DNA from 2 places in the Paenibacillus sp. EKM10P genome. Region 2 is predicted to be linked to the other one. Evidence: riboswitches for the same ligand, from Rfam matches in the RefSeq annotation. Region 2 holds a riboswitch; the other holds the start of a gene.
The links. Region 2 has a riboswitch for cyclic di-AMP ahead of HFE01_RS23870 (3D domain-containing protein). Riboswitches for the same ligand answer to the same signal wherever they lie in the genome.
Positions count from the first base shown of each region.

Region 1: linked by a shared signal. The riboswitch ahead of HFE01_RS25520 (C40 family peptidase) and the one ahead of HFE01_RS23870 (3D domain-containing protein) in region 2 are both predicted to bind cyclic di-AMP.

Region 1 covers NZ_JAALET010000022.1:10,532-26,365, reverse strand. The annotation lists gene HFE01_RS25570 (transglycosylase domain-containing protein) at 1-56, shown strand, start outside; gene HFE01_RS25565 (transporter) at 205-669, opposite strand; gene HFE01_RS25560 (hypothetical protein) at 805-1,854, opposite strand; gene HFE01_RS25555 (VOC family protein) at 1,977-2,369, shown strand; gene HFE01_RS25550 (pentapeptide repeat-containing protein) at 2,459-3,271, shown strand; gene HFE01_RS25545 (YunG family protein) at 3,622-3,972, opposite strand; gene HFE01_RS25540 (PTS sugar transporter subunit IIA) at 4,138-4,644, opposite strand; gene HFE01_RS25535 (YwhD family protein) at 4,993-5,499, opposite strand; gene HFE01_RS25530 (M1 family metallopeptidase) at 5,624-7,636, shown strand; gene HFE01_RS25525 (hypothetical protein) at 7,648-8,475, shown strand; cyclic di-AMP (ydaO/yuaA leader) riboswitch at 8,752-8,889, shown strand; gene HFE01_RS25520 (C40 family peptidase) at 8,895-9,395, shown strand; gene HFE01_RS25515 (GNAT family N-acetyltransferase) at 9,698-10,204, shown strand; gene HFE01_RS25510 (4a-hydroxytetrahydrobiopterin dehydratase) at 10,283-10,582, opposite strand; gene HFE01_RS25505 (hypothetical protein) at 10,700-10,993, opposite strand; gene motA (flagellar motor stator protein MotA) at 11,181-11,975, shown strand; gene motB (flagellar motor protein MotB) at 11,968-12,795, shown strand; gene rluF (23S rRNA pseudouridine(2604) synthase RluF) at 12,932-13,633, opposite strand; gene HFE01_RS25485 (PAS domain S-box protein) at 13,684-15,834, opposite strand, start outside.
Region 2 covers NZ_JAALET010000016.1:75,156-90,989, forward strand. The annotation lists gene glmU (bifunctional UDP-N-acetylglucosamine diphosphorylase/glucosamine-1-phosphate N-acetyltransferase GlmU) at 1-14, opposite strand, end outside; gene spoVG (septation regulator SpoVG) at 360-647, opposite strand; gene purR (pur operon repressor) at 811-1,650, opposite strand; gene ispE (4-(cytidine 5'-diphospho)-2-C-methyl-D-erythritol kinase) at 1,832-2,686, opposite strand; gene HFE01_RS23845 (small, acid-soluble spore protein, alpha/beta type) at 2,831-3,010, opposite strand; gene veg (biofilm formation stimulator Veg) at 3,176-3,457, opposite strand; gene yabG (sporulation peptidase YabG) at 3,657-4,553, opposite strand; gene rsmA (16S rRNA (adenine(1518)-N(6)/adenine(1519)-N(6))-dimethyltransferase RsmA) at 4,609-5,493, opposite strand; gene rnmV (ribonuclease M5) at 5,501-6,046, opposite strand; gene HFE01_RS23870 (3D domain-containing protein) at 6,192-7,340, opposite strand; cyclic di-AMP (ydaO/yuaA leader) riboswitch at 7,612-7,892, opposite strand; gene HFE01_RS23880 (TatD family hydrolase) at 8,093-8,863, opposite strand; gene HFE01_RS23885 (HD domain-containing protein) at 8,906-10,189, opposite strand; gene HFE01_RS23890 (AbrB/MazE/SpoVT family DNA-binding domain-containing protein) at 10,520-10,774, shown strand; gene rsmI (16S rRNA (cytidine(1402)-2'-O)-methyltransferase) at 10,899-11,780, opposite strand; gene HFE01_RS23900 (tRNA1(Val) (adenine(37)-N6)-methyltransferase) at 11,777-12,535, opposite strand; gene yabA (DNA replication initiation control protein YabA) at 12,624-12,998, opposite strand; gene HFE01_RS23910 (PSP1 domain-containing protein) at 13,026-13,826, opposite strand; gene holB (DNA polymerase III subunit delta') at 13,965-14,960, opposite strand; gene HFE01_RS23920 (YaaR family protein) at 15,209-15,652, opposite strand.

The DNA.
Region 1 (15,834 bases), on a different contig from region 2:
GGCAGGCCGAAAAAAAATCCTGGTGGGGCAATTTTAAGCGATGGTGGATGGAGTAATAGCAAAAAAAGACTGGGAAACGCCATGATGCGCTCTCCCAGTCTTTTTTATCTTTACTTCACTTATTTCATTCGCCCATTATAGCTCTCTTGCCAGTGCCATCAGCCATTCCCCAGTTAAGCCCCGTTCTTCCCTAAAGCTGCGCTATTACCAAAAACAACTAAACGACTCAATACGGTTGGTGTCTACACCATAGTAAAACCAAAAACGTCCACTCCACCGAAAACCCGCTACCGATGTTCTGCCTACAAAGACAGGGTACATCCAGAAACGCTCTCCGTTCGTCAGCCATACAAACGTATTGCGGAACAAACAACCGAAAATGGCTCCAGGGTCAACCGCAAATGTTGAAACTAGCGGCTTTGGTGGCGTAAATGGTGGTGGTGGGGAAGTTGGTGCTTGAGCTTGTTGCCCACCTTGCGGACCGAACGGCCCTTGCGGCGGCGGTGAGAAAGGCTGTGGCGAAAAGGGGCCTGGCCCTGGTGGCGGACCTACCGGAGACGGAAACGAATCCTGTATATCAGGAAATTGTGGAATCGAAGGACCTGACGGTGTGAATGGACCCGGAATACCCGGTTGCGTTCCGAAAGGAACTTGTGGCAGTAAAGACATGTGTTTCACTCCTTGTGTTCTAGGCTGATGTATCCTATGCGGGACATCAGCCCGTGGACTGGGCGAATCCCTATATCGCCGCCAAACTCCGTCATTTCGTCCTTTTATACCAAAATTTCTTATATCTCAACCCGGTTAACTCCCCGTCTGGACATGCTCCAGCTCAATTTCATGCACCATTTTGATCTCGATTCGTTTCCTAATCTCATCATACTGTTCCAGAAGCCGGTGCTCATACCCCAAATGTTCGTTCATCCAACCTATCATAGAGTCATCCTTATGCTCCGTCGACCAGCTAAACAAATCGCTATAGATTTGAGCAAATGATTCCTCGTTACAGCGAGCGAACCGGATTGGCCGAGCTCTATAGCTGAGCTTTAGTTCCAACATTTCATATAACACATCCAAGCGGTACTCCAATGCCTGTACACCTGCTTTGAATACATCGTAGCTTTTTATATCCTGAATAAGCTCTCTAAAGGTCAACCCTACATGCTGCATAGCAATATAAGACCACACACAACTTCCCGTAGCCGTTCCATGAGCCTCCCAAAGCGGATTCCACAAAATAGATCGGATCGTATCCTTCTGCTTTTTTCCAAACAATGCAATTCCAGCAATAATTCCCGCATTACAGTCTACGGAGGCATGCCGCTCTCCCCAATGCACCAATCGCGGAACCATATCCTCTGTAGTACATTTAAAGCTCAGTAGAGGTAAGAATTCATTAAACAGATTTTGATTCACTGCTTTTTCCAATTCAGTCGCCAATCGTTCACGAAACGATTCGCATGGAAGATGTACGAGCCCCAGACAAGCATCCACGGATGCTGCCCCATAGGGCCCGTTCAACCATGCGACGAGATCAGCCGCAGCTTCCACATAACCCAAATAACCTAACACATGCAGCACACCATCAGGTATATGTTCCTGGGATGTCTGATTTCGAACGTAACGCCCGTACATATCCTGCGCCAGAGCAACATCTCCGCATCTCATGATCGGCCCAAGTAACAAACCCCTAACATAGTGATCAGGATCTTCTACAAAAAGCCAATATAACTCCCAAGCATCCTCCGCGGTTCCGTATTGGGCAACTACATCCGTATAGGCCGAAATAATGCCGGCGTCCAGTTTCCTGCCTGAACCCACCATCTCAATAAGCTTTGCTGTCGCATCTATCATCTGGTTTCCCCTTCCCAGTTATGCCTATCTTTCTTTATGAAGTACTTCTCTAATCATGAATATTTCTATTACTAAAGAGAAAAAATGTTATCATCTATAATCCACTCAAGGGAGCTGATCTGATGCAGGATTCTAGTCCAAAAATCACAACGTTTTTCATGTTCCCCGGTCAAGCAGAGGAAGCCATGCAATATTATACCTCTGTATTTAAGCCGTCTGGTATCATGAGCATTTTTCATCAGGAAGATGGGACCGTGTTACATGCCGTATTCAACCTCAAAGGGCAAACCTTTATGGCCATAGACTATAACCATCAGGACAAACACTCTTTTACTCCAGCTCTATCGCTATTCGTCACTTGTGATTCGGAAGAAGAAATTCATCGTGTGTTTGGTCAGCTATCTCAGGAAGGCCGAGTTTTGATGCCCCTTGAAGCCTCGCCCGTAAGCCAACAGTTTGGCTGGGTCGAAGATAAATACGGTGTTTCATGGCAATTGAATTTGGCAAAAGGGTAATCGACCTATTTTACTTAGCAATACACCATCCTGCATCTTTTTTTGGTATTATTACATGTAGTAGGTGCTAATAAAAGGATGTGTATTTATTGTATACTGCCGATTGTGAAAAATGTTTTGGTTTATGCTGTGTCGCCTTGCCTTATGCCAAATCTGCTGATTTTGCCTTTAACAAGGATGGAGGAACTCCCTGTCAACATCTAAATGCGGATTATCGCTGTGACATTCATAAGAACCTGAGGAATAAAGGCTTGCGAGGCTGTACAGTATATGATTGCTTTGGGGCAGGTCAAAGAATTTCCCAAGTTACATACAACGGAAAAAGCTGGCGAGACGACCCGGCAATAGCTGATGAAATGTTCAATCTATTTCCCATCATGCAGCAGCTTTATGAAATGCTCTATTACCTAAATGAAGCCCTCAGCTTACAAGAAACTCACTCCATCTATACCGAGTTACAAGAAGCAATGGCGAAAACCGAGCAGCTTACGGATCAAGATCCAAAATCCCTCATAGATCTTCATGTACCCACCCATAGGGCGCTAGTCAATGATTTACTTGTACAAACAAGTGAGTTAGTGCGAGAAAAATGTAAGAAAAACATGGAGAACCATAAACTGAGTAAAAAAATCAAAAGTAGAGACCTGATCGGGGCCAATTTAAGAGGCGCTAATCTGAGAGGTGCCAACCTGAGAGGCGTTCTACTGATTGCTGCTGACCTGCGAGAAGCTGATTTGAGCATGACTGACCTCATCGGGGCAGACTTTAGAGATGCTGATTTAAGTGGGGCTAATCTGGAGGGAAGTATCTTTCTTACACAAGCGCAATTAAATTCGGCTAAAGGCAATTGTAAGACCAGGCTGCCCTCGTCTCTAAGCGTTCCCAGCCATTGGCTGCATTAGTTTTATTCGTAAGCAACAATACTTACCTAAACGAAAAAGAAGTAGACCGCCCTCGACAAGGTACCGATCTACTTCTGATATTTTAATGTTCACCCCGTAACTTCACTCGTCCGGTGCATATGGCTCTGTGGTGCTTTCCTGATAAAACAGACTTGATCCTTGCATCCATAACGAATAGTAGATCCAGTATCCTCATAATAGCCCATATCTTCGAAATTCGCTGGCTTTGTGGCCTCAATTAGATTCAGCAAATCCTGAGTCTTTCTCAGTATCTCCCCCTATAGCTGGACCACCCGACCCCTCGTATGCAGTCAATATCCAGCTTTGCCCAGTCGAATTTGTTGCTTTAATTATGTACCCATATACGATTCCCCTAGTCTCCGGCTTAAAGCTGCATACTGCTCTGCGTTGGTGTCTGAAAATGCTTCTTCCCGGTTGGATTGTACATGCTGATACTGTGGAAGGCTTGAAAATTGTGACTCCGTAAAATCTATAATATCCTCACCGATTCGGTTGTAATAATGCCAGCCGCTGTCCAGCCATGTCTTCAAAATATCACCACCAAGCCTGTCCTGAACGACAAGCGCTGTGACACCACATTGTCCGGCGGCAGGATTCTTGGCTGTCCATTTAGAGCTAGACTCCAAAGACCAAGCCTGAAACAACGCCTTTTCTAATTTCAAAATACGGTTTGCATTCAATATACATTTCCCCTTTCACAACCATTCTACATTATCCTAAACTGGACTTACTTATTAAAAGAAAAGACCAACCAAGATCTCCTGGTTAGTCTTCTTCTACATATTTTACCTTTACATTCAAAGAATTTTTTCTATGAGCATGATAGTAGAAAACAAAAATGCTAACTATGCTTTCAAGTGAACTCTTAATACAGGGACATCTGGAGAAGCAGATGGATTATCCAGTATTTCGACATGGCTGATCATATCTTGCCCGTCTGGAACGATTACTGGAGTAATTACAGGTAATCCACCCTGTTGAATTGCATCCAGATCAAATTCCATCAATAATTGCCCTGCTTTAATGCTATCTCCTACTTGGACTTTAGGATTAAATCCCTGTCCTTTGAGGGAAACGGTATTAATGCCGACATGTATCAAAACTTGTACGCCAGATTCATGTTCAATAATGAGAGCGTGTTTGCTTTTCTCCATAACATGAGCAACTTTTCCCGCGAAAGGAGCGGTGACCCTACCCTCAGACGGATGAATAGCGATGCCATCCCCCATAGCTTTTGTCGAGAATGCAGGATCTGGAACCTCTTCCAGGGAAACCACTTTTCCTTTAACCGGCGCTACCATGTCGAATTGTTCAATACGGGGAGCCGCCTTCTTTTTCAACCATTTAAACATAACGATGCCACCTTATTTAGAGATTACATTCATAAACAGCGATAGGAAAAAACTTCATCTTTTTAGGAACCGGTTCCACGAATTAAATAAAAACCGGATTGAAACCGATTTCTATTTGAATTATAGTGAATGCCTTTCCATGATGTCAAGGCGATGATGTTCATAACTTACATGAAAAGGAAGTAGACTACTATTTTATTGTCCGGTACATATTTTATGAGGTCAGAAAACTAACAATTGAAGGCATCATAGAGCTTAAATAGAGATTCCAATTCGGTTCTTCTTACAGGAAAAAGCAGCCTACAGTGGCTGCTTTTCTACAATACTGTTACTTCGTTAACGCTAGGCTTACCCTTCCAGCGCCTGCTTCAATTCCTCAGGCGAAGCGTCCCACCATTCCTGATTATGTGAAATCAGCAGGCTTCTGAGCGCTGCTTTATCTTCGCTGCCGAGATCATCCAGCATGAAACGGCGCTTGAGTGCATAATCCATACGATTAACATGATCGGCAAGAATTTTCCAGCCGCGTTTGGCTTCGTCGTCAATCAGCATCTCGCAGGCCGTCGCGCCACCATACATACGTCCTTCGGGCGTACGGTCCACAGCTACCCATACCAGCCATACCTGGCGTCCGTTCGGTACGTCCTCTTTATTCGTAGAGAACTTGATTCCACGTTCTACTTTACTTTTGGCATGCATGGCACCGACATCAATTTTCGCCTCTCCGCGGTCAATGATGACCGGGGACATGCTGTTCAGGTCGATTGAGCCTGCGCCGAAGCCCTTATGTTTACTCTTGCCACTGACAATATTCAGTGCAATCTGCTTTTTGCCGTCCGGTTGATTTTCACTCATGCGTCACTAGACCTCCAATTTCCGTCTTCACACTCATTCTACACTATAAATATTTTAACTAATAATCTCCCGAAAGCAAACATATACATGCTGTAGATGCTTGTCAACGGGAGGTATCCATTGTATGACCCCAGCACGCACCAAAATCGTTTTATTGTCCACACTAGCCCTCGGACTCCTCGCAGGGACGTTATGGTTTGCCTGGCAACCCCAATCGCAATCCGTCTCTCAGTCCGCAGGCAAACCACTATACGGCTCCGAGTCTGAGTCTGCGCTTGCGCCAAATATGGGCAAGCCTCTAGGGGCCAACATCATGCCCGATCTGCCCAAGAACCCTCCACAGCCCGCTTCGGAAATTCTCAGCAAACGGGTGGTGGAATATCACATTGATGTATCTCTGGAAAAAGGACGGGTTTTGCGAGGCACTGAGACACTGACCTGGAGGCATCCGGGTAAGAAAACTGTGAATGATCTGTATCTTCATCTATACCCGAATGCCTTCTCTTCCATGGAAACCACCTTTATGAAGGAATCCGGCGGAAAGCTGCGCGGAGACACCATGCCTAAGGACGGCTTTGGCTCCATGACGCTGACCGAACTAAAAACAGAAGACGGTTTATCTCTCATGCACCGCACTCAATATGTACAACCAGATGACGGTAACGCAAGCGACCGTTCGCTCATAAAGGTGCGTCTACCCAAACCGGTACGGGGTGGCGAAGAAATCACACTATATATGAAGTTTGAAGTCAAACTGCCTGGCATTTTTGCTCGTATGGGTGCGACAGATGATTTTGTAATGGCTGGACAGTGGTTTCCAAAGCTCAGCGTCTATGAGACTGCAGGACAACGTGGACGCGCCGAAGAGGGCTGGAACCTCCATCAGTACCATGGCAACTCCGAGTTCTATGCCGACTTTGGAATTTACAGTATACGGATTCGGGTGCCTGAAACACACATCGTAGCAGCGACCGGTTTTCCCACCCGTGGTGCAGTACGACAGAACGGCCAGAAAATATATCAATTTTATGCCGATGATGTACACGATTTTGCCTGGTCTGCTTCACCCAACTTTGTAGCCGTAGAAGAACCCTTCTCTTCTACTGAGGTTCCTGGTGTCAAAATCAAGCTCTATCTGGACCCGTCCCATAAGGAACTCAAAGGACGTTACATGAGCGCAGCCAAGGCTGCCCTTTCGTACTACAGCAAATGGTACGGGCCTTATCCATATTCCACTCTATCCATCGTCGTTCCACCCAAAACAGGCAGTGGAGCCGGCGGCATGGAATATCCGACACTCATCACGGCCGCAGCTGCGGACCAACTGAATCCTGGCTATAATCTGGAACGGACGCTGGTTCATGAAATTGGGCATCAATATTTCTACGGAATGGTAGCCAACAATGAATTTGAGGAGCCTTGGCTGGATGAAGGCTTCACCTCCTATGCAGAGGAACGGCTCATGGAACAAGAGTATGGGCTTACCCCCAACTTGCCATTACAATCGGGACAGGTAGCTTCCCCACAGCCGCTAAACCGTGAGTCCTGGAAGTATGGATCGGCAGCTGAGTATGCGCAAAATGCCTATTCACGAGGTAAATTAGTACTACGAGGTATTGAGCGTCAGGTGGGTATGAAAAAAATGGACCGGATTATGCGGACCTACGTCCAGACTTATCGATTCAAGCATCCGACCTCACAGGATTTTCAACATGTCGTGGAGAGAGTGACCGGACGATCATGGAGCCACTATTTTGAACAATATGTATATGACGGCCAGATGGCGGACTTTTCAGTCGATCGCATCATGAACCACAAGCTGGAGAATGGATACGAAGCAGTCGTGACGCTCAGCAAAAAAGGAGCAGATTATCCCAAAATACCTGTTCAATTTACCTTCAAGGATGGCTCAACGATATTCAAGGCATGGGATGGTGCGGGCAAAAGTACAACTTTCCGACTCAAAAGCGCTTCCCCCGTGTCCTATGTGACTGTAGATCCTCTATACACTATTGCACTGGAGAACAAGCATATTAATAATAGCCTGAAGGCTGAATTGGATGAAAAACAACAAACCCGTTGGAGTGTAAGTGTAACCAAGCTGTTGGAGACACTGCTTGGAAGTCTGTCATGGTGAGGTGTCTATAGATGCGGACTGTTATAAAAGAAGGCTGGGCGCTGGTACGCATACGCTTTTATATCGTTATCATTTTATTTCTGTATCGTCTGCTGTGGGGAGTATTTCTCTATAGGCTGGTACAGTCTGCCGTTATCCCGCTGCTGCTACGTTATCCTGATCAGAGCCAAAACGAACTGGGAAAGACCTTGTTTTGGATGGAGGGCCAGATCGCCTTGATGGACAGCCGGGAAGTACATGTGTACTTGTGGATATTACTAGGGGCGACCGTACTGCGCATACTAATCACTCCCTTCATTAGAGCTGGCATATATCAAAGCCTGCATACCGATGCGTCTGAACCGCAAAGCCTGTCCTTCTTCAAGGGGATGAAACGCCACGGTATGTCATCGCTATTGTATTACATCATCGAGTTGGGTTTGCTGCTGCTTCCCGCCTTTTGGGTGGTACCGAGACTCTATCCTATTGTAGTAGGAACGTTGCAATCTTCCTCTTACCTGCTACATTTGTTGCCCTATGCCATGGGGTGGATAGCTTACGGTTGGGTCATTCGGCAGTGCATCCTGTATATGCAGTTGGGCACTGTCAGTGGTCACACCATACTATCCTCCCTGCTCGCCTTCTTTCGCCAGCTTCTTCCGGCTGTTGGTGTATCCCTGTTGCTCGGTACTTGTGTGTTGCTAGTTTTCGGTCTATTTGGCACCGTGGCGATGATTTGGACGGGTATGTTGGCACTGATTCTCCAGCAATCGTATCATTTTGTTACCAGTCTGGTCAGGCTGTGGCATATCAGTTCGCAGTATCGGCTATGGCACATCGATATCTCCAGCAGAGGCTAACCTCTCACAATATGCTCTCTCCTGTATTTTCAGCTGTCGAAAAAACTTTTTTCTTTCCCGTGCAAACAGCACATAACTGAATACTGTTAACAGAATCTGTTCCTGGAGCGTTAGGAACAGATTTTTTTTGTAACTTTTTGCGATGAAACATTTGCCAAAGCCTGCTGTCTTTGTTACAATAATCGCAGTGAACTGATAGTAACAACTTTGTAATCTTTATTGTAACCTTTATCTTAAAAACATCGTTGTCGTGAATACTGCTCTCCAAGGTGCACATCTTAAGTTAAGCCTAATTCCTGGCACCTAGGAAGCGGGGGAACCAGTTTGGGTGAATTGATCTCGCAACAGAGTGGTCATAGGGGAACCTTCTACCGAATCCTTAAGCTAACCTCGCAGGCATTGGAAGGGGTATATTTTTTTTGAAGAAGAAGCTAACGATCGCAGCCATGGGTCTCGCCATTGCCTTTACATCTTTTACATTCGGTGGCAGCAGTGCATTTGCAGACTCTAAGATGGACCAGGTCATCCAAGATGCCAAAGGAACGAACTACAGAAGCGGAGGCACTACACTCGAGGGATTCGATTGCTCCGGCTTCACAATGTATGTATTCAACAAACTGGGAATTAAACTGCCGCATCAATCTGGATCACAATTCAAAATGGGTTCTTCTGTATCCCGCGATGAAATGAGACCAGGCGACCTGGTGTTCTTCAACACCACAGGAAGAGGCGTTTCCCATGTAGGTATCTTCGTAGGTGAAGGGAAATTCGCCCACTCCTCGACTTCACGTGGTGTAGTAGTTAGCTCACTGAACGAAAATTATTACGCTAACCGTTATGTCGGTGCAAAAAGAATTATGAGCACAGACGCTTACCATTCTGTAGCTTCAGATATTCCTGATGACGACAACGTAGAATAACTACCGCACAGCAAGCTAACCCTAGCCGCAATTTGATTCTGGCCGGAATCGAATTGCGGTTTTTTATGTCCACTACATCGCAATGATTATCATTACTGACGAACTGACACCTCAAAAGGTTTCAATTTTAGCGAACATCGTCGGTTTTACCGTCACCGCTGGGGGAGCATATGAGCAGTAAATCCTTCTTATTGAATGTATACCCGACTTAGGTACGAAATAAACACGCTTGCCATTCTCCTACAACTTGTCTACAATCTGTGGTTAATGATTGAAGTACCTGCATAAGGAGGAATGGAAAAGTGCCGGCCTCAATATCCAACTACCGGATCGTACCGATGGACGAGCATCAAGCGGCTGAAATCTGTGAGTGGCGCTATGATCCCCCCTACAACATATACGGCTGGCTTCCCTGGGAACAAATGAAGGCACTTGAAGTCGAATTTGGAAGTCCCACGCTTCGCCAAGAGCAATATGTTGCGGTCCTGGACGAAGAGAATGAGCTGACGGGATTTGCTCAATATTTCCCTATGGTCGGTGTGACCCGGCTGGGTCTTGGAATGCATCCCGAAAGATGCGGACATGGCACAGGCTCCGATTTTGTCCGGGCCATTGCCGAGGAAGCCAGACGGCGGCATCCGCAGAATGAAATTGACCTAGAGGTTCTCACTTGGAATCAGCGGGCTATCCGAGCCTACAAGGCAGCTGGATTTGAGCTGACGGATACCTATGAACGCCAGACTCCAGATGGCAGAAAACCGTTCCATTGTATGGTATATCGTCCTGAACAACAGAATCGGGTTCTATAAATAAGAGCGCCTTCACTATACAACCGCGATGTTGTATAGCGAAGGCGCTCTTCATATATACGACAGATCATTACAAACTCAATGACTGCTGCGCATTTTTTCGAAAGCTTCATTATATTGTTGGGCTTCCTTAATATCTACGGCCATAATACCGCCATCGTCCCAGGAGGTCAAACGCAGAGTCACGGTCTTGTAATCAATCGTAATAAATGGATGGTGATTAAATGCCTCAGATATAGCGGCAACTTCATCCACGAAGGCAATTCCTTTCATAAAACTGGAAAAATTATATTTCCGAACGATCCAACGTCCTTCCTCCAGTTCCCAGCCCTCCAGCTTCTCCAGATGTGCTTCAATCTCTTCTTGTGTAAAAGGCATGTTACGAACTCCTCCCCGTTTATACGGAAGCCTTTCAGCCGCTTAGATGCGGCCAAAACTACGATATATTGGTGTACATATTACCACGGCCCCGTTGATAAATCCATAAGACGGCCATCAAATCAATGGGACCGACGTCAGCTCCTCATCCCCGATGAGTACATAGATCCGGTGCTGCTCCGGCTCATAAATCACAACACCGCTGCCTACAGTGATTATAGGTTCTGTGCCCAGTGCATAAAATAAGTCTTCTGCCAAAGCCTCATTGACTTCCTGGCGCCCCGCTGGGTCCAGCCTGTCCCAATCTTCTGCTTCCATTTCAAAAAATTCATAGCTATCTGGAATGCGTCCCACAGCCTCTGTCAAATCGTTCAAAATTTGTTCATACTCGCGCCCATGCTTTACTCCCATGCTATTTCCTCCAGTGGTTCAGCGATTCAATACATAATCACTTTATTATACCGGAAATTCGCCCTTAACAAAAAAGAGAGTTTTGTCGATAAATACTATAATCCGTCTCATAATGACGCGCTTGGGGCAAGGACGACCCATGCGGCATGAAAGGATTCAAAATCTATTCTCATGGATGAGGTGTATCATGCAAATTACAACCATTATTGGACTTGTGCTCGGGCTTTTGTCACTGGTCGTCGGGATGATCCTGAAGGGCGCGCCAGTCGTCAATCTGGTCAATAATCCCGCTGCTTACATGATTATTTTCGTCGGAACAGCAGCAAGTATATTCATGGCGTTTCCGATGGATGACATGAAACGGGTGCCAAAGCTGTTTAAAATTATTTTCACCCAGCAGAAATTGCTGGATCGCAAGGAGCTTATCGGTACATTTACTGAATGGGCATCCATTACCCGTCGTGAAGGTCTGCTCGCGCTGGAATCCAAGGTCGAAGAGATCGACGATCCCTTTATGCGCGGCGGTATGCGTATGATTATCGATGGTAATGATCAGGAGTTCGTACGCGATGTTCTGATGGAAGACATTAACGCTACCGAAGATAGACACCGCGCAGGCGCACTAATTTTCTCCCAAGCCGGTATGTATGCTCCAACACTCGGGGTACTCGGTGCGGTTGTAGGTCTGATTGCCGCTCTAGCCGACCTTAGTGACATGGAAAAACTGTCCCATGCCATTGCGGCCGCCTTTATTGCAACGTTGCTCGGTATTTTTACAGGTTATGTCCTATGGCATCCAATGTCCAACAAGCTGAAACGGCTATCCAAAAAAGAAGTGGAACTTAAGTTAATGATGGTCGAAGGTCTGCTTTCGATTCAATCCGGTATCTCGACGATTGCCATCAGCCAAAAGCTAGCAATCTTCCTAACTCCAACCGAACGGGCTTCGATGACCCAGAAGGATGGCGATTCCAGTGAGTAAAAAGAGACATGAACCGCATGAAGAGCATGCTGACGAAAGCTGGCTGTTGCCATATTCCGACTTAATGACCCTTCTGTTGGCTCTTTTCATTGTCTTATTCGGTATGAGCTCGCTCGATGCCAAAAAATTTGAAACTATGGCTCAATCCTTGAGTTCAGCTTTTAGTGGCGGTACTGGCGTGCTGGATCACTCGGCCGCGAATCCGTCGTCACAATCCATGGATATGGGCAAAAATAAAGAAGAGGTATCGCAACCTTTAAAATCAAAAGCCACTTCTACCTCTGATCTGCAGAAGCAACTCGCCCAGCGGGAAGAAGAAGATTTAAAGAAGCTTAAAAAACAAATGGATCAGTATATTCAAAATAACGGCCTGTCCACTCTACTGAACACCAAGCTGAACCAATCTCAGCTGATGATCACCATTAGTGATAATGCCCTGTTTTCATCCGGGCAGGCCGAAGTAAAGCCGGAAGCGAGAAAGCTAGCCAAATCCATTTCCAGCATGCTCCAGCAGTTTCCTGGTTATGATGTTATCGTATCCGGTCATACCGACAATGTACCTATTTCCAATAGTCAGTTCCCGTCCAACTTTGATTTGAGTGCCAAGCGCTCGCTCAATTTCTTGCGTATTTTGCTGCTCAATCCGCAGCTCGATCCTACCAAGTTTGTATCCATCGGATATGGCGAGTATCGACCATTGGCAAGCAATCAGACTGGAGAAGGACGCGCCAAAAACCGTCGTGTCGAAATTTCCGTTCTTCGCAAATATCAGAACGGTACACAAGTTATTAGTCCTACCTCAAGCTCGAATGAAGGTTGATCATGAATATGTTATATGAACAAAGGCACCGCCGCATTTCTTATGCAGCTGGTGCCTTTTGATTTAGTGATTCCTGTTGTCTAGCCCTGCCATATAGGAGAACCCAGCGCTGAAGGCTATAAGAAGGCCTCTGGCCTTAGCTAAGCGTATAATCAAGCATCTGGCCCAGTTCCAGCTTTTCAGCCTCTGTTAAATCGCGCCAGGCGCCTTTCTGAAGGGACCCCAATCGAATATTCATGATTCGCAGGCGCTGCAGTTTTTTAACTTCATAACCGAAGGCAGCACACATACGTCGGATCTGACGATTTTTCCCTTCTGTCAGAATAATACGGAATACATACTCAGATACACGTGTTATCTCACAGGGCAGCGTCCGATGACCGAGTATCTTCACACCGCTGGACATCCCCTGCAAAAAGGATGGTGTGACCGGACGATCCACTGTTACCATATATTCTTTCTCATGCTTGCCTTCTGCCCGTAAAATCTTATTCACAATGTCCCCATCATTGGTCAATAAAATGAGACCTTCCGAATCCTTATCCAAGCGTCCAATTGGAAATATCCGTTGCGAGTGCCCCACAAAATCGACAATATTGCCTCTAATGTGACTCTCTGTCGTGCTAGTAATGCCGACTGGCTTGTTCAATGCAATATAGACGTGATCGGACTTATCGCGCAGTGGCTTGCCGTTCACACGAACATCATCGCCTTCTTCCGCTTGACTGCCCAGCACGGCCACTTCGCCGTTAATCGTCACGCGGCCGCTCTCTACCAGCTTGTCCGCCTCCCGGCGCGAGCAAAAGCCAGTTTCGCTGATAAATTTGTTAATGCGCAACCTGTATACCCTCCATTTCTACGAACACACTTCCTCCTGCCCCCAGCCCGTTACTCGGGCTTGGCAATCGGAAGCTGCACGAGGGCGGTTGTTCCCTCTCCCTCTATGCTTTCAATATCCAGTGTGCCTTTATGGCTCTGTATAATACGCTGGCTGACCATAAGCCCTAGTCCTGTACCTGTTTCTTTATTTGTGAAAAAAGGTTCTCCCAGCTTGGATAGCATTTCTGCGGGAATACCCGTTCCCTGGTCCCGTATGAAGATTTTAACGCTTTCTCCCTCTAAGAACAAATGAATTGTGATGATGCCGCCTTTACTCATAGCCTCCATGCTATTTTTAAGTAAATTAATGAATACCTGTTTTAACTGATTTTCTTCAGCATATACCAAGGCAGGCTCGTCCGTAACCTGAAGGTTGAATACAATACCCAACAGATGCGCCTGGCTATCTAGCAAAGAAATAACATCACTCACAATATAACGAACATCTTTTTTCTGAAAATGTACTGCCTGTGGCTTTGCCAATATTAAAAACTCGCTAACGATCAAATTGATGCGATCCAGCTCAGACATCATAATATCGTTGTGTTTCATATTCAACACTTGATTTTGCTGCTGTAGTTGTAGGAAGCCACGTAGCGTGGTTAATGGATTACGAATCTCATGCGCTACGCCTGCCGCCAGTTGTCCTACGGTTGTCAGCTTCTCTGATCTACGTAGCAGTTCCTCCATCCGGTTACGCCCTGTGATATCACGCGAGACACAGATAAAGCCTAAGATTTCGCCTTGTTCATCCAGAATAGGTGAAGTACTCATACTAATCTCTACTGTACTTCCATCCTTACGCATTCGTAGGGTCTCGCTTGATACGATGCTTTCTCCCTGAAGCAGGCTCTCCTTCTGAAATTCATACTCCTCCTGTTGCTGCGGAGGCACAAACTCCAGCTTACGGCCAACCAATTCTTTCTTGGTCCACCCGTACAAAGCTTCGAAGGCATGGTTGACCCGAACAACACGATCCTCCTGATCGGTTACATGAATTGCATCTGCCGTCTGATTAATAACCGATTCTAGATGCTCCTTTACAGAACGGTTTTCTTCATACATTTGTTCAAGTCTTCTCGTATACATCCCCAGGTTGTAGGCCATCGCATTGATGCGCTCACCCAGCTGTGCAAGCTCATGGCCGCCCTTAATTTCTAGCCGTGTATCAAAATGGCCGTCAGCCATCTCATTCACTTTTCCCAATATCGACTGAATCGGACGGACAAATAGGCTGGCGAGCACATAGCTTCCAATGATCACAACCTCCAATAGAACAATGGAAATAGCAACTAAACTGATTAATTGCTTGGATATAACAGAAGCGATTGTATCATAATTCATGACAATACGAATGACATAGGAATCACGGTTTGTCGGATAAAAAGGTATGTAGCTGACAAGCACCCGTTCGCCTTTAATATAACAATCTTGTACGATACTCTCTCCCGAAAGGATCGCCCTGGACACGGCCAAACGATCCTCAGGCACTCTTGTTAGTTGATACGTGCCGAATTGGATCGGTTCGTTGTACATGTAGTAGTGCTTTCGATCGTTACCGTTCTTGTCCATCGTAGCGCCACCAAAGGTTGCAGGGTTGATTCCTGTTATCTCCAAAATGCGATAATCCACTTGCTGAGTCTGCTTCACAATCTCAGCTGGGCTCAGGATAGGTATAAAATCCTGGACTGAAGTATCCTGGAAGGATATTCGAATTAAGTAGTTACGTTTTTGGTCATAATAAAATCCCCATTTATTAATATGTGAGGAACCTGAATCTGTGTAATCAAAAGAACTGGTCCAAAAATGATCTAGGTTCTGACCATGCGCCATGGCCACCTGTCCATGTTTATATAATTGGTCAACTGCATTTTTCCAATACCCCATTAATGGATCGGATGACGTTAGCTCTTTAGGATTCGAAGATTTGACAACCTTATATCCCTGTCCATCTCGGATCATCAACGAGATATTAATATCCCTGTGGAGTGTAGCTATCTGTTGTAGCTGTTCCTGCTGGATATTACGAATATCGGGATCGAGCTGATTGGCAGCCAACGTAGCAGAAAGCCACAGATTATATCCGAGCTGCTTGTCAACGGCCTCCCAGCTATGTCGGGTTTGTTCGATAGCTCCTCCGATGATTTTAGCCGTCAGAAC
Region 2 (15,834 bases):
AACCTTTCCAACAAGTCCAACCTCCTATCCTGAAAATAACAGTTACCCCTCGGCTAAAACGTTAATTCCCAGATCAGATTTTGCTTAACTTTTCACAATCCTCCTGAAAAATAACGGCGAACCTTTGGTTAATGGCTATTTTTTCAGGCCAGCTTGTGCTGGACGTTCATCCCCAGGACGCATCGCTGCCTAGTCCCTGTCTTATGAAAAAGCCGCTTCGGCAGCCCGGATGGCTCCAAGTTGCCTTAAAACTGACTGTTAACTCACTAAAGAATATATCTCATTCCAGACAAAAAGAAAAGAGAGCCACAGTTAGTGGCTCTCTTTTTCTTTTGTACCCCAATCCTGCTTTAGGCGAATTAAGCGCCTTCTTCAATAGCAACTTCTTCATCAACAGCTGCACGTTCGTACTCAGTCAATACAGCAGCTTGAATCTTTTCACGAGTTCCTGAAGATATCGGGTGAGCGATATCGCGAAACTCTCCGTCAGGGGTTCGTTTGCTTGGCATAGCTACGAACATCCCGTTGTTACCGTCGATAACTCGGATGTCATGAACAACAAACTCGTTATCAATTGTAATGGATGCAATCGCCTTCATTCTTCCTTCTGAGTTCACTCGGCGGAGTCTAACATCCGTAATCTGCATGTGTGTTTCACCACCTTTTTCCAAATAGGACTTGGTGTATACATTCCACACAGCATTTCGAATTCCTTCTTTTTTTGGACAATTCGTATCCTAAATTCAGGTAATTTTTTTGAAAAGATTTCTTTTCGACATATTTAGGTATTTTATGATGAATTGTGACAATTTACTGCCCTGTTAACTCATCAAAATAATTACCCAGCTTGACTGTAATTTGCTTACTTCGAGAATCGACTGCGGTCAGATTTGCCAGTGAAATATAATCGTGCAACAGGCGCTCTTCGTTCTCTACCTCGCCCGACTCTACCAGAACACCGACACCAGCTACCTCAGCATCAAACTCTGCTAACAAGTCAACCATTCCTTGTATCGTGCCGCCAGCCTTCATAAAATCATCTACGATGAGCACACGCGATTTCTCACGCATTGCACGTCTGGATAAAGACATCGTATGCAGGCTCTTTTGTGATCCAGAAACATAATTAATACTTACAGCTGAGCCTTCTGTCACCTGATGGTCACGTCGTACAAGCACGACTGGCAAATTAAGCTGTGCTCCGGTTGCATATGCGAGCGGAATGCCCTTCGTCTCTACAGTCATAACCACATCAATCTGACGATCGGCAAAAGCGGTCGCAAATATTTTACCTGCTTCGTTCATCATCGCTGGTTGGCCCAGCAAATCGGATAAATATAGGTACCCTCCCGGTAATATGCGATCAGGCTGCTCCAGTTGCGCGCACAAGTCATTCGCAAACGCAAGCGCATGCTGCTTGGAGAGCCGTGGGATCAACTTGACGCCCCCTGCTGCTCCCGCCAGTGTCAGAAGCTCGCCAGTACCCTCATCCTCAAATACTTCTTTGATAATAGCTAGATCCTCGCTTATCGACGACTTAGCTGCCCCGTATCGATCTGCAAAATGAGTAAGAGGCACCAATGTATGCGGCCGTGACAACAAAAATTGTGTCATTTCCACCAATCGTGAGCTTCTTTTAAGTTTTTTCACAACAATTCCTCGCGATCTATTCTCCTGCCGCCCGCTTCGTACAATAAAGCACCGGCGGACTGGCCGGTTGCTGGCGGAATGTAAGTGATATAGTAAAATCCGAATATTTAATAGTAAATATATCATCTTCGTACGTATTTGTACAACAATTACCACTATAATATGAAGAAAATATCTAAAATCAGGTCAAAAGTCGTACTGCGTATACATCTTTACAAAAGCCTCTTAGTCCGTTATAGATCCGTGGCACTTTGGCTTCCTTAGATACCAACCCGAACACTGTAGGTCCACTGCCTGACATCAGCACGCCATCTGCTCCTAAACGGATCATGGAGTTTTTAAGATGCTCCACTTCTGGATACAGCTTTAATGTCACATCCTCCAGTACATTACCCAGGGCGTTGCATACATCGGTAAAAGAAGCGTTACGAATCGCCTGTTCCATCTGCCGGGCAGACGGGTGGTGCGTAATCTGATCCGCTTTGACACGACCATACACTTCAGCCGTCGAAACATTAATCGGCGGCTTGGCGAGAATCACCCAGCATTGTGGCGGATTCGGCAGTGGCTTGAGCAGTTCTCCGCGCCCGCTCGCTAAAGCTGTGCCCCCTGTAATGCAGAAAGGTACGTCTGAACCCAATTCAGCACCCAGTACCCTTAATTCCGCATCCGAGATACCGAGTTTCCACAGCTTGTTCAGTCCACGCAATGCTGCAGCAGCATCGCTGCTTCCTCCTGCTAATCCTGCAGCCACCGGGATATGCTTATCCAGATGGATATGAACGCCTGTAGACACGTTATAACGTTCTTTGATTAGACGCGCAGCCTGAAAAGCCAAGTTCTTTTCATCCAATGGTATGTACCCGGCTTGACTAGAAATGATAATGGTATCACGCGGTAACTCGGACATCGTCAATCGGTCGGATAGATCAACCATAGTCATGATCATTTCGACCTCGTGATAACCATCATCCCGCTTACGTAGAACATCAAGCATTAAATTAATTTTCGCCGGTGCTTTTTCATATATTTTCAAGGCGTTCACCCACCTTCAACTTTTCCCTCAAGACAGCTTAACATATTATATCAGACTCAGCCTGTCAAGTCATGAGGTTCAAAAAAGCGGAGATGCCCCGGTATGACCCCGGATATCCCCGCTTTTTATCAGCACCACCGAGAGCTACGATTTGCGAGAAGCCGCCTGCTCCGCAAGCTGAATGGCCCGCTTGACCATATTGCCCGCATCCTTGGCTTTAATGCCTCCCCAGCCTTCTTCCTTGACCGTGTCGTAAAACCCCAGATCTTTGGCTAGTTCGTACTTTAGCTCTTCCGACATAACACTCCGTCTTCTTCGGCTCATGCATACGCCTCCTTCGGCAATGGAATAAGGAAGATCATTCCCGCCTTAGTATGTGCAGAGATATCATGCTTCATCCTGCTCTGCAAATACAAAACGACCCCGCCATTAAAAATGACGAGGTCGCCGTTAAACCTGCAAAGCTGGTATAAATCACGTAAAAAAGAATTAAGGTGTTTCGAAATATTCGACTACACTTGTGTGAGAGTCGGGATCATATACACTGACCTCCACCGACTCGGTAAGAATGTCAGCATAGCTGTAGGAGACACGTTTAAACGTCTGTTGCTCCTGATCCAGCTTGACGATAAAAACAGAAGGGTACGTTTCTTCCAAGACACCAGTTCGTTCGACGGTCTTACGGCGTCCGCCGTTAGCCCGCAGCAAAATCTTTTGCCCTACATGTGCGTCGAGACTGCGTTTGATTTCCAACAGCGTATTTTTAGCCATTGCCTAACGACCACCTCTTTCCTTGTCCATTATAACGAATTTTAGAGGGATTGTCAAATCAAGCTAAATATTATAACAACACGAAAAATAAGTTGTCAATTTAATTTTTTGCGAACAGGAATAATATACATAAAAAATGACAAAAAGCCTCTAAAAAGAGGCTTTTGTTCAGATAAATCCTATTAGGCACATTTGAATCTCAGATCGCTGAAGGCGTTACTTTAAGCGTTGACAAATTTTCAAGCTTCGGCAAACCGATGCGGTAGCTTCCCCTTGTTTCAATTCCACCCACTCCGCGGCTGCCACTGATGGTCTGGTGAAACAAGTCTCCCATATTGACCGTATCACGGATTGAAGTAAATGCGGCCTTGGCAGCCACGTAAACGGGGTCCAGAGCGTGAATCAAGATACGCCCTGGGGAACTGGCAAAGTTGGCTCCCGCACGCAGCAGCGCCTCAAAATGGGACTGGCACGCACCCGCTACAATTGTCAGTGAATCCAGATGACGCTCATATTGTCTCGCTACCTGAATCGCTGCCACAAAATTTTGCGAATTCTTGTAGCTTTTCAAGCTGTACAAATCATAAGGCTGCGGTTGCTTTAGCACACCATCATGTCCAGTGATGACTACAATATCAGGACGAATGCGGGGAAGCAGTCGGTATAACGTATCCGCCATTGCCGATTCGTGAACGTGATGTCCCTCTGCGGGAACACGGAGCTGTTCATATAGACTGAGACATTTCCTTAAATAGCCAGGGTCTCCATCCAGATGAAGAACCTTTCCTGGCATTTCAAAATACGTTGACTCCACCGGATCACTCCACTCTCCAATCAGAGCCGCCTGGCTACGGGCAGCTTGCTGCTGGCGTGCCCGTTGCAAAAGATTAAGAGACTCCCCGGCCTTAATGTGGGCCTGTTGAGTCTTACCGCTAATCTGGTCTGCAGGCACTCTGACCAGATCGTTCACCGGGGAATCGGCCAGTAGCCGAAATTCCGTCCCCTTAATGATCGCTTTATCCCGCTGGATGTCTTCAACGCGAAACGTGACATCACCGCCGTACGATTTCCGAACGACCAAGTCTCCTAAACTCATCACACTGTATCACCCCTCCTATATCGTATGGGTGAATGCACAGTTTGGTTCCAACTTAGGATATACCGGCCTCCAATAGCACGGCGCTCAGACGCGCAAATTCCTCGATACTCAGCGTTTCCCCTCGACGGGAGGGCTCAATATCAGCTTGTTGCAACAGCGGCTCCAGCGTGTCCCTGTTCTCTTTAGTGAAGAAGCGGCTTTTTAGGTTATTTGAAATGGTTTTACGACGTTGGGCAAAAGCGGCATGAACCACTTCAAAAAAGTGCTTTTCGTCCACCACTTCCACCGGAGGGACTTCTCGTACACGCAGCCGAATAACTGCCGAATCAACATTCGGCTGAGGAATAAATACTGTATTCGGCACCGTACAGACTAACTCAGGCTCGCTGTAATATTGCACGGCTATGCTTAAGCTGCCGTAATCCTTCGTACCAGGAGACGCAGCCATGCGCTCAGCCACCTCCTTTTGAATCATAACGACGATATTCTCCAAGGGAAGCTTGTCCTCCAGTAGACGCATCAGAATCGGTGTAGTGACGTAATACGGCAGATTAGCGACGACACTCACTTTGCTCACATCTGCAAAGTCAGCTGCAAACACTTCACGCAAATCCAGCTTTAACACGTCTCCATGGCGAACCTTTACATGCTCGTAAGGGGCCAGCACTTCTTCAAGAATGGGCAACAGCCGCTGGTCAATCTCAACAGCGGTAACTGCCTTAGCGGATTGCGCCAATTTCTCGGTCAAAGCTCCAATGCCCGGACCAATCTCAAGCGCGCCCTTTGTATCATCCAATCCGGCAGCATTTACGATCTTGCTCAGAATATTTTGATCAATCAGAAAGTTTTGTCCCAGACTCTTTTTGAACGAAAAACCGTGCCTTTGAATAATTTCCTTCGTACGCCGTGGTGTTGCTATATCTTGAATCCCTGTCATACGGATATCACAATCCTTCACTTTCGATTTGTGCCAGCGCACTGGCAAATTCCTCACGACTGATCTGAAATACAGAGAGCCGCTTATGTAGCTGCTTTCCGTTACAATAGCCAATACCCAGTACATTCCCCAAGGCCATACGGCGTGCAGCAGCATTGGGGTGGGTAATAAGTCCAGCGTCAATCAGGTCCGCCATTTCAATCAGCGGTTCGGCGCCTTCCACTGTCGTATGTACCCGCGCGAGAGCGTGTCTGATGGCTTCCGGGGAGGCATTCTCCACGCCAATATCCCCTTTGCGTGTCGCCTCTGCCTCAGGTATAAAAGCCTGCTTGCAGCCGGGGACCTTGGAGGCGATAATTTTACGGATACGCTCCCCTGCATGATCGGGATCAGTTAAAATAATGACCCCCCGCCGTTCCTGTGCCAATGCAATTTTCCGCAGCGTCATTTTATTAATGGCTGAACCGCCAGTTTCTATCGTATCTGCTTCGACAGCACGGCGAATGGCTACTGTATCATCCCGGCCTTCCACCACGATCACTTCCTTGATCATCTTCGTTTCCCTCCACTGCTACACAGCAACATATATTATCTTTCCCTGCTTTTGAAAACAAAATAAGAAGAGGATATCCTCTTCTTAGCATGGCATAACTATGTTGTTAATACTATCGCATTGTCCTCAACATACACAACCTGTTTTAGTTGATTTCCGGCTTTACAGGTCCGATAACATATACGGTTTTACCGTGCTTACGACCAAATTGGTTAGCCCGGCTTAAACTCTCATAATACACATCGATTTTGTGGCCTTTAATCGCGCCACCGGTATCCTCCGCACGGCGGAAGCCTACCCCTTCAATATACACCCACCAGCCGATGGGAATTACATTCGGATCGACAGCGATGGTGCGTCCTTCCGTGACACGCGTGCCGGAGGCGGTACGTGTACCGATACCTGGCTCCTGGGCAGAGTACGCCGTCATGGAGACATTTTGTAAAACTTTTTTATAATTAAAATTAATACCTGCTTTACGGACAGCGCTGCCCGAACTAACCTTTGTAGCCTTAACCGCATCTTTAGGGCCGATGGAAGCAGCTAGAAGGACCGGTTTTTTCTTCGTTCCTACCGCAATTACCTTATCTACACGATTTTGTGCGACTTCCTTGTTGACCAGCTGTTTGGACACCAATTTTCCATCATGGTATACCTTTTGAACATGCTGGACTACCACACCCGATTTGCCACTTTGAATGACTCGATTATCGCCTTTATAGAGACTTGGATCTGCCGTTTTGATGACCTGATAAGGCACTTGTTTTTTCTGTTCGACCTGCTGTTTCTTCACACGGACGATTTTTATGTCCATGTTAGCTGAAACAGAGGCATCCAACGCAGGGTAAACTTTATCCGTTGATGATAATTTATAGCCCGAAGTGCGAATGGCACCCTCTACTGTATTTTCTGTTGTGTACAGCTTTTTCGTCTCATTGCCTGAGGATACTTTAACCTGATTGGCACGTTTAATGACTACGCGATCCCCATCCTGTACTGCCCCGTTTAGCGGCATGGAAATTGTATCATGCGGCTGAAGTGAAATAGAATGCTCATTGAGCAAATCTTGGAGCTTGGATTCCCGGGTTTCTACCGCAGATGCCTTACCATCGATGACAAAAAAGACTTGTTTTTTAGATTGCGTGTACATCAGAATTGAAATCATAATCGTTAGTGCGATTAGAAAAATAGCAACCAAAGCAGCCTGGCGCACATTCTCTTGCTTCCAACGTAATACGTAAGACATGCTGGATGAGCGTGACTCATGGGTCTCCTCTTTTCGGAAAATGCCCATTTCCTCCGTCCTCCTTACATAGCCCGCCGTCTGGAGTAAGACATAGTTGATCGTTGACGTGACTATAACAGATTTTCTACAAGACAAGCCCGTACTGCGACTGTCCTGCACCATGTACCCGTCTTCGCGGCATGCTGTCCTCCCCTGTTTAACCACAGTATGATGACAGATTTTCTTTTATTCACAACAAAAAAAGCCAAAGAAAGAGACTAGAGAGCTCTTTCGTGGCTTCCGACATGTGTGAATATGCGGGAAAACTCATGCACGAGATGGCTTCTCTCTTGTTACGCTTACGGGGTTAGCTGTCGGGTTCGGACGTAGAGAGTCGCCCTAGCTTAGGTCAACCGCTCATGGCGGTCGCCTTCACATTCACCCCGAAGACCCAGAAAGAAATCGAAATACGGCTTCTCTACCTGTTCAATCCCATCCAGGAAATGAATTTCGGTCGAGCCGACTACTGAAGAGATAATATCTCTTGCATATACGCCGGACGTACTGTAAGCCATATCGGTTCCCCCGTTCCCTGTAAAAGGGACTCAGCGAGACTGGTTCATGAAATGATTTGTTGATGTTTACACTCAACAACAATTCACTGAAAAGATGATATCCTGTTTCCATGCATGTTGTAAAGCAGGTTTCAAGTACATTTTTCAAAATATTCGGTTAAAAAATTGTAATATTCTTGAGTTTCCTGCAACAAAATCATAATTAGCTCCGTCTATCTCTTTATTTTGATTGATTTCTTCGCTTTTTCACTGAATGTCAAATCGTTCCAAGGCATTTTGGGTCGTAATGGATACCAATTCCTCCACCGTAATTCCCTTAATTTGGGCGGCTGCCTCTGCTACCAATCTCACATGTGCCGACTCATTTCGCTTCCCACGAAACGGATGAGGCGTCAAGTAAGGCGCGTCCGTTTCAATAAGCAGACGGTCCAGGGGTACCTGGGCTAGCACCTCTTTTGGCTGCTTGGCATTTTTGAACGTTATGGGCCCGCCGAAGGAAAGGTGGAAACCCATATCCAGCACCATTTTAGCTGTCTCCCAACTCCCAGAAAAGGAGTGCATGACTCCGCCAATCTCGCCCGCCTTTTCCTCACGTAAAATCCTCACAATATCTTCATGTGCATCCCGGTTATGGATAACAATTGGCATGTTGAGCTCACGTGCCAGGCCAATTTGATTTCGAAGTACCCGCTGCTGCACATCCTTTGGTGATGTATCCCAATAATAATCCAGACCGATCTCTCCGATCGCTACAACCTTTTTATGACTGCATAACGATGCAATCCATTCTAAATCACCCTCCTGCATTGTAATGGCATCCTGCGGATGCCATCCAACGGCTGCATAAATAAAATCATACGTCTCAGCCAGCTTCATGGTGGATGGAATGGTCTCACGATTAAATCCGATATTGATCATCCGTGTTACTCCTGATTCGACAGCACGTGCTATAACTTCTTCACGGTCTTCGTCAAATTGTGGCGCATCTAGGTGAGTATGAGTGTCGAACAAATCCAAGGTTTTCATCTCCTTTTCTTACTTACATTTCAATATATTTGTCTATTGTTTGACAAAATAATTCCTTATTTCGGCAGGAAGCCTTTCTTTTACCCCGTTCAATTTATTCTGGGGAAAATACATGTGATATTTTCCTCGGTGAATGCCACTTATTGAGCGTACAATTTCTGAAACTTCGGATATTTCCCGTACCTCGCCCTGACGTCCAAGCAGTAAAATCTGGTTGTCCGTTGAACCGCCCTGCCGAAACACATCATAAGGAAGATCTGTCGGAAAATCAATTTCAAGATCATATTCAGGATGCAAGCCAGCCTTTTCCAAAGCCTCTCGAATATGGTCAACGGTATCTGTATCCATATTTTCAATCTCTACATATTTATACAATCTACGATCCATAAAACGGCTGCTCAAATCACTTAAAATTTCGTCCTTTTCTCGTTTCCATTGGCTAAATACCGTCTGAATCAAAGACTCATCCAGCATCAAATACTGCTCCACTGTTAGCTCTCCTTTTAATAGATCTGGCAGCGGATCTAGCAGAAAACCAAACTCATATCCGTTTTTGAACAATTCCTTAGCTCTCTTGAAAATTTTACGTAACAGGATTTCTGAGCTGCGTGTTACAGGATGGAAATAAATTTGCCAGTACATCTGGTAGCGTGACATTAGATAATCCTCTACTGCATGCATACCCGACTCTTTTACGACAATTCTCCCATTGTGAGGGCGCAGCAAACGTAAAATACGATCCAAATCAATTGTTCCGTAGTTAACACCTGTTGAATGAGCATCCCGCAACAAATAATCCATACGGTCAGCATCCAGCGGGCTTGTTACCAAGTTGACAACAATCGGCTTATCATACGTTTTGGCTATAACCGCCGCGACCTTGTGGGGCAACATCTCATCAACTTGCCGTAGCACAGCGTTGATCTTCGTGTCCCCCAGTACAATGCGGCATGTCCAATCCTCATGGTTCATATGAAAGGCTTCTTCAATTGAATGAGAAAATGGACCGTGCCCCACATCGTGCAACAAAGCGGCACACAGAGCAATCAGTCTTTCTTCCTTGGGCCAGTCGGGAAAATCTCCACGTTCAAATTGAGAAATAATACGTCTCGTAATCTCATATACGCCCAGTGAATGTGAAAACCGGCTGTGCTCCGCTCCATGAAACGTAAGATAAGATGTGCCTAACTGCCGAATGCGTCGTAACCGTTGGAACTCCGGCGTATTGATCAATCGCCATATCACAGTATCCTGAACATGGATGTAATTATGTACCGGGTCCTTAAAAACTTTTTCTTCACTGAGTGGCTGGTGCAAGATATCAGCTCCTTTAATATTCGGAATAATGGATTAAAATACAATAAAATCCTAAACATCTTCCCTTATTCGACACCGTTTGTCGTATTTTGTCGAATTATCACTTTTCGACATTTCCAAATCTACAATAAGGCAAATCATCCGTAAAATAAGGTAAGGTACATGGATAAAGCTCTTTGTTCTAAATACTTTTGCATAATTAGGCTGTTACTACTTTTTTTAGGTTGACTGTTTTGGGAATCGTTGGTATAGTAAATATCAGAAAAGAGAAAATTTTGTCGAATCATGACACTTATATTATTTTAAACGGCGAGAGGAGCCTGATTTATTATGATGAAATCCACTGGTATTGTAAGAAAAGTTGACGAGCTCGGACGTGTTGTTATTCCAATCGAATTGCGCCGTACCCTGGGAATCGGAGAGAAAGACGCTTTGGAAATTTACGTTGATGGCGAGCGCATCATGCTTAAAAAATACGAGCCTGCTTGTATCTTCTGTGGCAATGCTGAGAACGTAATTTACTTCAAAGGGAAAATTGTTTGCCAAGATTGCATTTCTGAAATCCCAACACCTGTGACAAACTGAGAATTTTAGTATATAATAGACTTATCAGAGATTGTTAATTCTAACCTTTTTCATATATACTCCTTGTTGCCTTCCACGGTTTGAACCCAACCGTTGGAAGGCCCTTTTTTGTTTAGACACGTATTCATAAGAGTGCGTTGTACACGTCCCTCTTGGAAATTGAACGGTCTGTGGCTGTACGTTTCATGGCATCCTTGCGAGTAAGCCCCTCTGACTCGTAATGCGCGACGTGAGACTCCAAAGATAAGTCCTGCCACCATGCCTGACGCTCCTGTTCCTCTTCCTCTTCGTTTTTCCCCTCAACGACCAGACAATATTCACCAATCGGTGGGTTCTCCTCTAGTTTTGCAAGACATTGCTCCACTGTTCCACGCACCCATTCCTCATGCAGCTTGGTCAGTTCACGGGCAAGTACTACGTTGCGTGATCCTAATGTTTCCTTTATTACTGTCAATGTCTTTACAATACGGTGGGGCGACTCATAAAAAAGAATCGTGCCATGGGATACCTGAAATGATTGTAACAACTTCTCTAGATCCTTTTTCTCCCTTGGTGGAAATCCAGCGAAGGTAAACCTCTCTGTATCCAGTCCTGAGGCAATTAAAGCGGATAGTGCAGCATTTGCCCCTGGGATAGGAATAACACTGATTTCTGCTTTAAGTGCCAGCTTGACCAGATCCGAACCAGGATCAGAAATGGCCGGTAGACCTGCATCGCTAACCAGTGCCAAATTTTTTCCTTCTATTATATAACGTATCAGCTCAGGCCCACTGGCAGCTTTATTATGTTCATGATAACTGAAGAGCATTTCCGGCGTGATGTCGAAATGTGTGAGCAATTTGCGTGTTTGCCTCGTATCCTCAGCAGCGATAATATTGCATGACTTTAGGGTGTTAATTGCCCTAAAGGTCATATCGTCCAGATTGCCAATCGGGGTAGCAACGAGATATAACTTTCCCCGTTCCTCTTCACGGTTACTAAAGCTTTTTTGTACAGCTGCTGTCACACTGAATCCCCCTTGCTTACTTCTCCATAGATTTCCCTTATTTCCTGAGTATAGTTCCCATCTTCCTGATATACAATGAGTGGGGGTAATAGACGAACTTCCGGTTTGCCGTCACGCATTGCTTCAACAAGTACCATATTTGCTTCCATATGAATCCGTGGGTGAACAAAACGTATCCGCTTGGGTTCCAGGCTATAACTGCGCATCAAGGATATAATCTCACCCAGGCGCTGTGGGCGATGAACCATCGATACTTTCCCCCCATTTCGGACAAGCCGAGAACATGCCTGGATGACTTCTTCCAGTGTACAGTTCACTTCATGACGAGCAATGGCCTGGTGAGGATTCAGCTTGATATCGCTACCATTTAGCGGCATATAGGGAGGATTCACGGTAATCGCATCATACACGCCATGTCCCGTGATTTGAACCAGCTCACGCAAGTCTCCTTCCCGAATCTCAATTGCAGATTCTAATCCATTCAAACTGACAGACCGTCTAGCCATATCTGCCAGGCGTGGTTGAATCTCAATTCCTTCAATAGATGCTTTGGTGCGTGTCGTCAACAGTATGGGAACAACCCCATTGCCCGTACACAAATCGAGAATCTTCCCACGCTGAAGCGGAATACCAGCAAACCGTGCCAGCAAGACCGCATCCATCGAAAAGCTGAACACTTCATCACTCTGAATAATACGCAGATTATGTGAAAGCAGATCATCAATTCGTTCAGACTTCTTTTCATTTTCGTACATAATGCTCTCCTATCCTATAACCTAAATCGCTTTTTACTCATACTTCCTTACAAAAAAGCCGTAGGCATCTTGCTCCTACGGCTTGTTTTTATTTATTCAAAAATGACAGACAGAAGAGGCAATCGCCTTCTGTTCGCAAATGTCCGTAATACACGTTGCATATATGAAATCCTTCATGATACAGCCTTGCCAGATTGTCGTAGCCTTCGCCCACGACCTCACCCGTCTCCTCTTCATTCTTAACGACGATCGGAGGAGGAAGCTTCGGCTTGCTTGCCGTCTTTTCTTCTCCAGAGGTTTCACGTTTGAGCATCTTGCGCACCTGTTCGTTTTCAATCGTTAGTCGTTGATTTTCCTCCAGCAGCTCTTTTACTGCCAGTTTCAATTCACCCAGATCGCTATGCAACTGTCCCATTTGGGTTTCCATTTCGTGAATACGCGCAAAAACATTTAATTTATCCAAGTTTCCACCCCGAAGCAACCTAATGGTTTACTTGACGACTACATCGTCCATTGGAAGTTCCTTGACCTTACTGATCTCAAACAGTTGAACATGTACCGTACGATGGCCTGCATTGACACCTACCACTTTTCCTTCTCCCAGAGAGGTGATAACCATCTTACCTACCTGAGGCAGCTCTTCCCGCATGCTCTCGTAGTTATCATGTTCAAATTTGAGACAGCACATCAATCTTCCGCACAACCCGGAAATTTTCGTCGGATTCAGCGACAAGCTCTGATCCTTGGCCATCTTAATAGATACCGGGTCAAAATCCCCCAGCCATGAGGAACAACACAGAATACGTCCGCAAGGTCCGATTCCACCAAGCATTTTAGCCTCATCCCGTACTCCGATCTGCCGCAGCTCAATTCGTGTACGAAAAATGCTGGCCAAATCCTTTACAAGCTCTCGAAAATCAACCCGACCCTCAGCCGTAAAATAAAAAATGATCTTATTGCGGTCAAATGTAAATTCCACATCTACCAGCTTCATTTTAAGGTTATGGTCTTTAATTTTATTTAAACACGTACCGAATGCATCCTTGGCCGCCAATTTATTCTCTTCTACAACAAGAGCGTCATCATCTCCGGCAATACGAATGACTTTTTTTAAGGGTAGGACAACATCCGAATCATTTACTTCTTTTTTGCCCACCACAACCTTGCCATATTCAATACCGCGAGCGGTCTCTACTATGACGCAGTTTTCTTTCTCCACTGGAAGGTCCAGCGGATCAAAATAATAAGTCTTGCCCGCCTTCTTGAAACGGACACCCACTACACTATACAAAAATTAACCCCCTTGTATGCCACTAAACCTCATTTGTAGCCGACATTGTAAGAATGGCCGCAATTGAAGTCTCACTGTCGCACAAACCGGGAACCTGGCGTCGCGGATTGTGCAGAGTGGAACAAGCGCGCCTTCCTGTTAGCCGGTGATAGAACCGCTTGTATCGGACAACCCAATCAGAAGCTGCTCCACGCATAATTGTCCGTTGACGTGAAAACGGAGCTTCTTCCTGCAATTCGCGGCCAAATCCATATAAGAGACCCATTGTTCCGTGCTGCGGGTGATTGCCAATTTGGAGACGGACTCCAAATGATCTATGAAAACAATGCTTTCGTGCCTTCCGTAACGGAAATGAAGCATATCTTTAAACCACAAATGAAACAGATGAAACAGAATATCCAGGTGTTCAGAAAGTCCAGTTTTAAAAATCTTCTGTTGAGCCAGAATAATCGACGAACTCCCCCGGCTCATGGACTCCTTCACTAATTGTAACACTACGTTTCTAATTTCTGCAAACCAATTCTGCTGGAGAATTTCTCTACATGATTCCAGTCCTGAAGCCATATGAACCACTGACCGGACAAGTCCTGCCGTATAGCCTTCCCCAATTAACACCTGCATCATCATTTCCGGCTGTAAAGCGTGGAAAGGCACCTGCTGTGTCCGCGATTGAATCGTAGGCAACAACGCCTGTCCATTCTCTGAAATGAGTATACCGACCACGGGAATCTGAGGCTCCTCCAAAAACTTAAGCAAGCTGTTAGCAGCTTGCACTGTCATGGTATCCGCCTGTCGAATGATATATACCTTCGGGTTGGAGCTTTCAGATTTGTATGAAAATATTCGTTGAAGCCCGCGAATCTGATCAATTTTAACCGTTGCTCCATCAGGCTCCACAATGTGCAAGTCCGGGTGATTCCCGTGCTCTACCTTGCGGCATGACAAGCACTCGCCACATGCATCATCCGTCTGTTTTTCACAGAATAAAGCCTTGGCAAAGGTCTGTGCCATGTTCATCTGTCCGCTTCCCTGCGGTCCGCTAAAAACATAAGCATGGCTGACTGTGTGATTCCGCAATGCACTTTGCAGCATTTTTTTGGCTACATCCTGCCCCAATATATGTTGGAAAGACATATTTCCTCCCTTTCTCCACTGAAAACAACGATGAATCATCAGCAAATCATTGTTTTCCCGGGCGAGTTTGTTGATGTTGTGATGCTCTCACCCTCAAATCATGGTTCTTCAGTATAGCTGTGCCGCTATTCGCATATTACGTTTGCCCACATGTACATAGTCAAAAATAATCTGCCAGCATGATCAGCAAGCAGATTATTTCTTCGTGGCAACAGCCCGTCTATATTCATTTATAACATAAGACTGCATTAAAATGAGAGATTAATCAGCAAGCCTCTAATTTCACCGACTCCTTGCAAAAGCTCAATCTTCCCTTGCTCGGTATCGAGCAGCTCATCTGCCATTTTGAGCAATAGCTCATCCACTTCATCAATCAGCTTATAACGCTTGCTGCGTCCCCGACGATCCCATCCCTTTGTATCCTTCATAGACACGCCCCGCCGAACCGTATCTTCCAAAAACCGTTTAACCAGCATCTTATAAGCCTTCAACTCACGAATCGTCATTGAGCGAGCAAGACGATCTCCCTGCATTTGAATTTCCTTAAAGCGCCGGTTCAATTCCTCCTTCGAAGCCTGCTCCCCATTTTGCTGCATAACATCGGAGAAGCTTTTCGGCTGAATTGGCTTGGCACTCGTTTCATTTGTAGACAATGTACTGTGTAAAGGGCGGTAGCCCGGATTTATTTTCATATAAACCTGCTTTCTCCCCGGATGCTTTCCTTTGCCTCAACGAACAGTTCAATAGAGAACTCGGGAGTCTCTTCGGCTTTCCGGGGGCTGCGCTGTAGCGCTGCCGTTTTAGTGGATCTGCTTCTCATTCTCATCGTATGAGCGAGAAACAGGCATTTCCACTATCATATCGGCAAAATAGG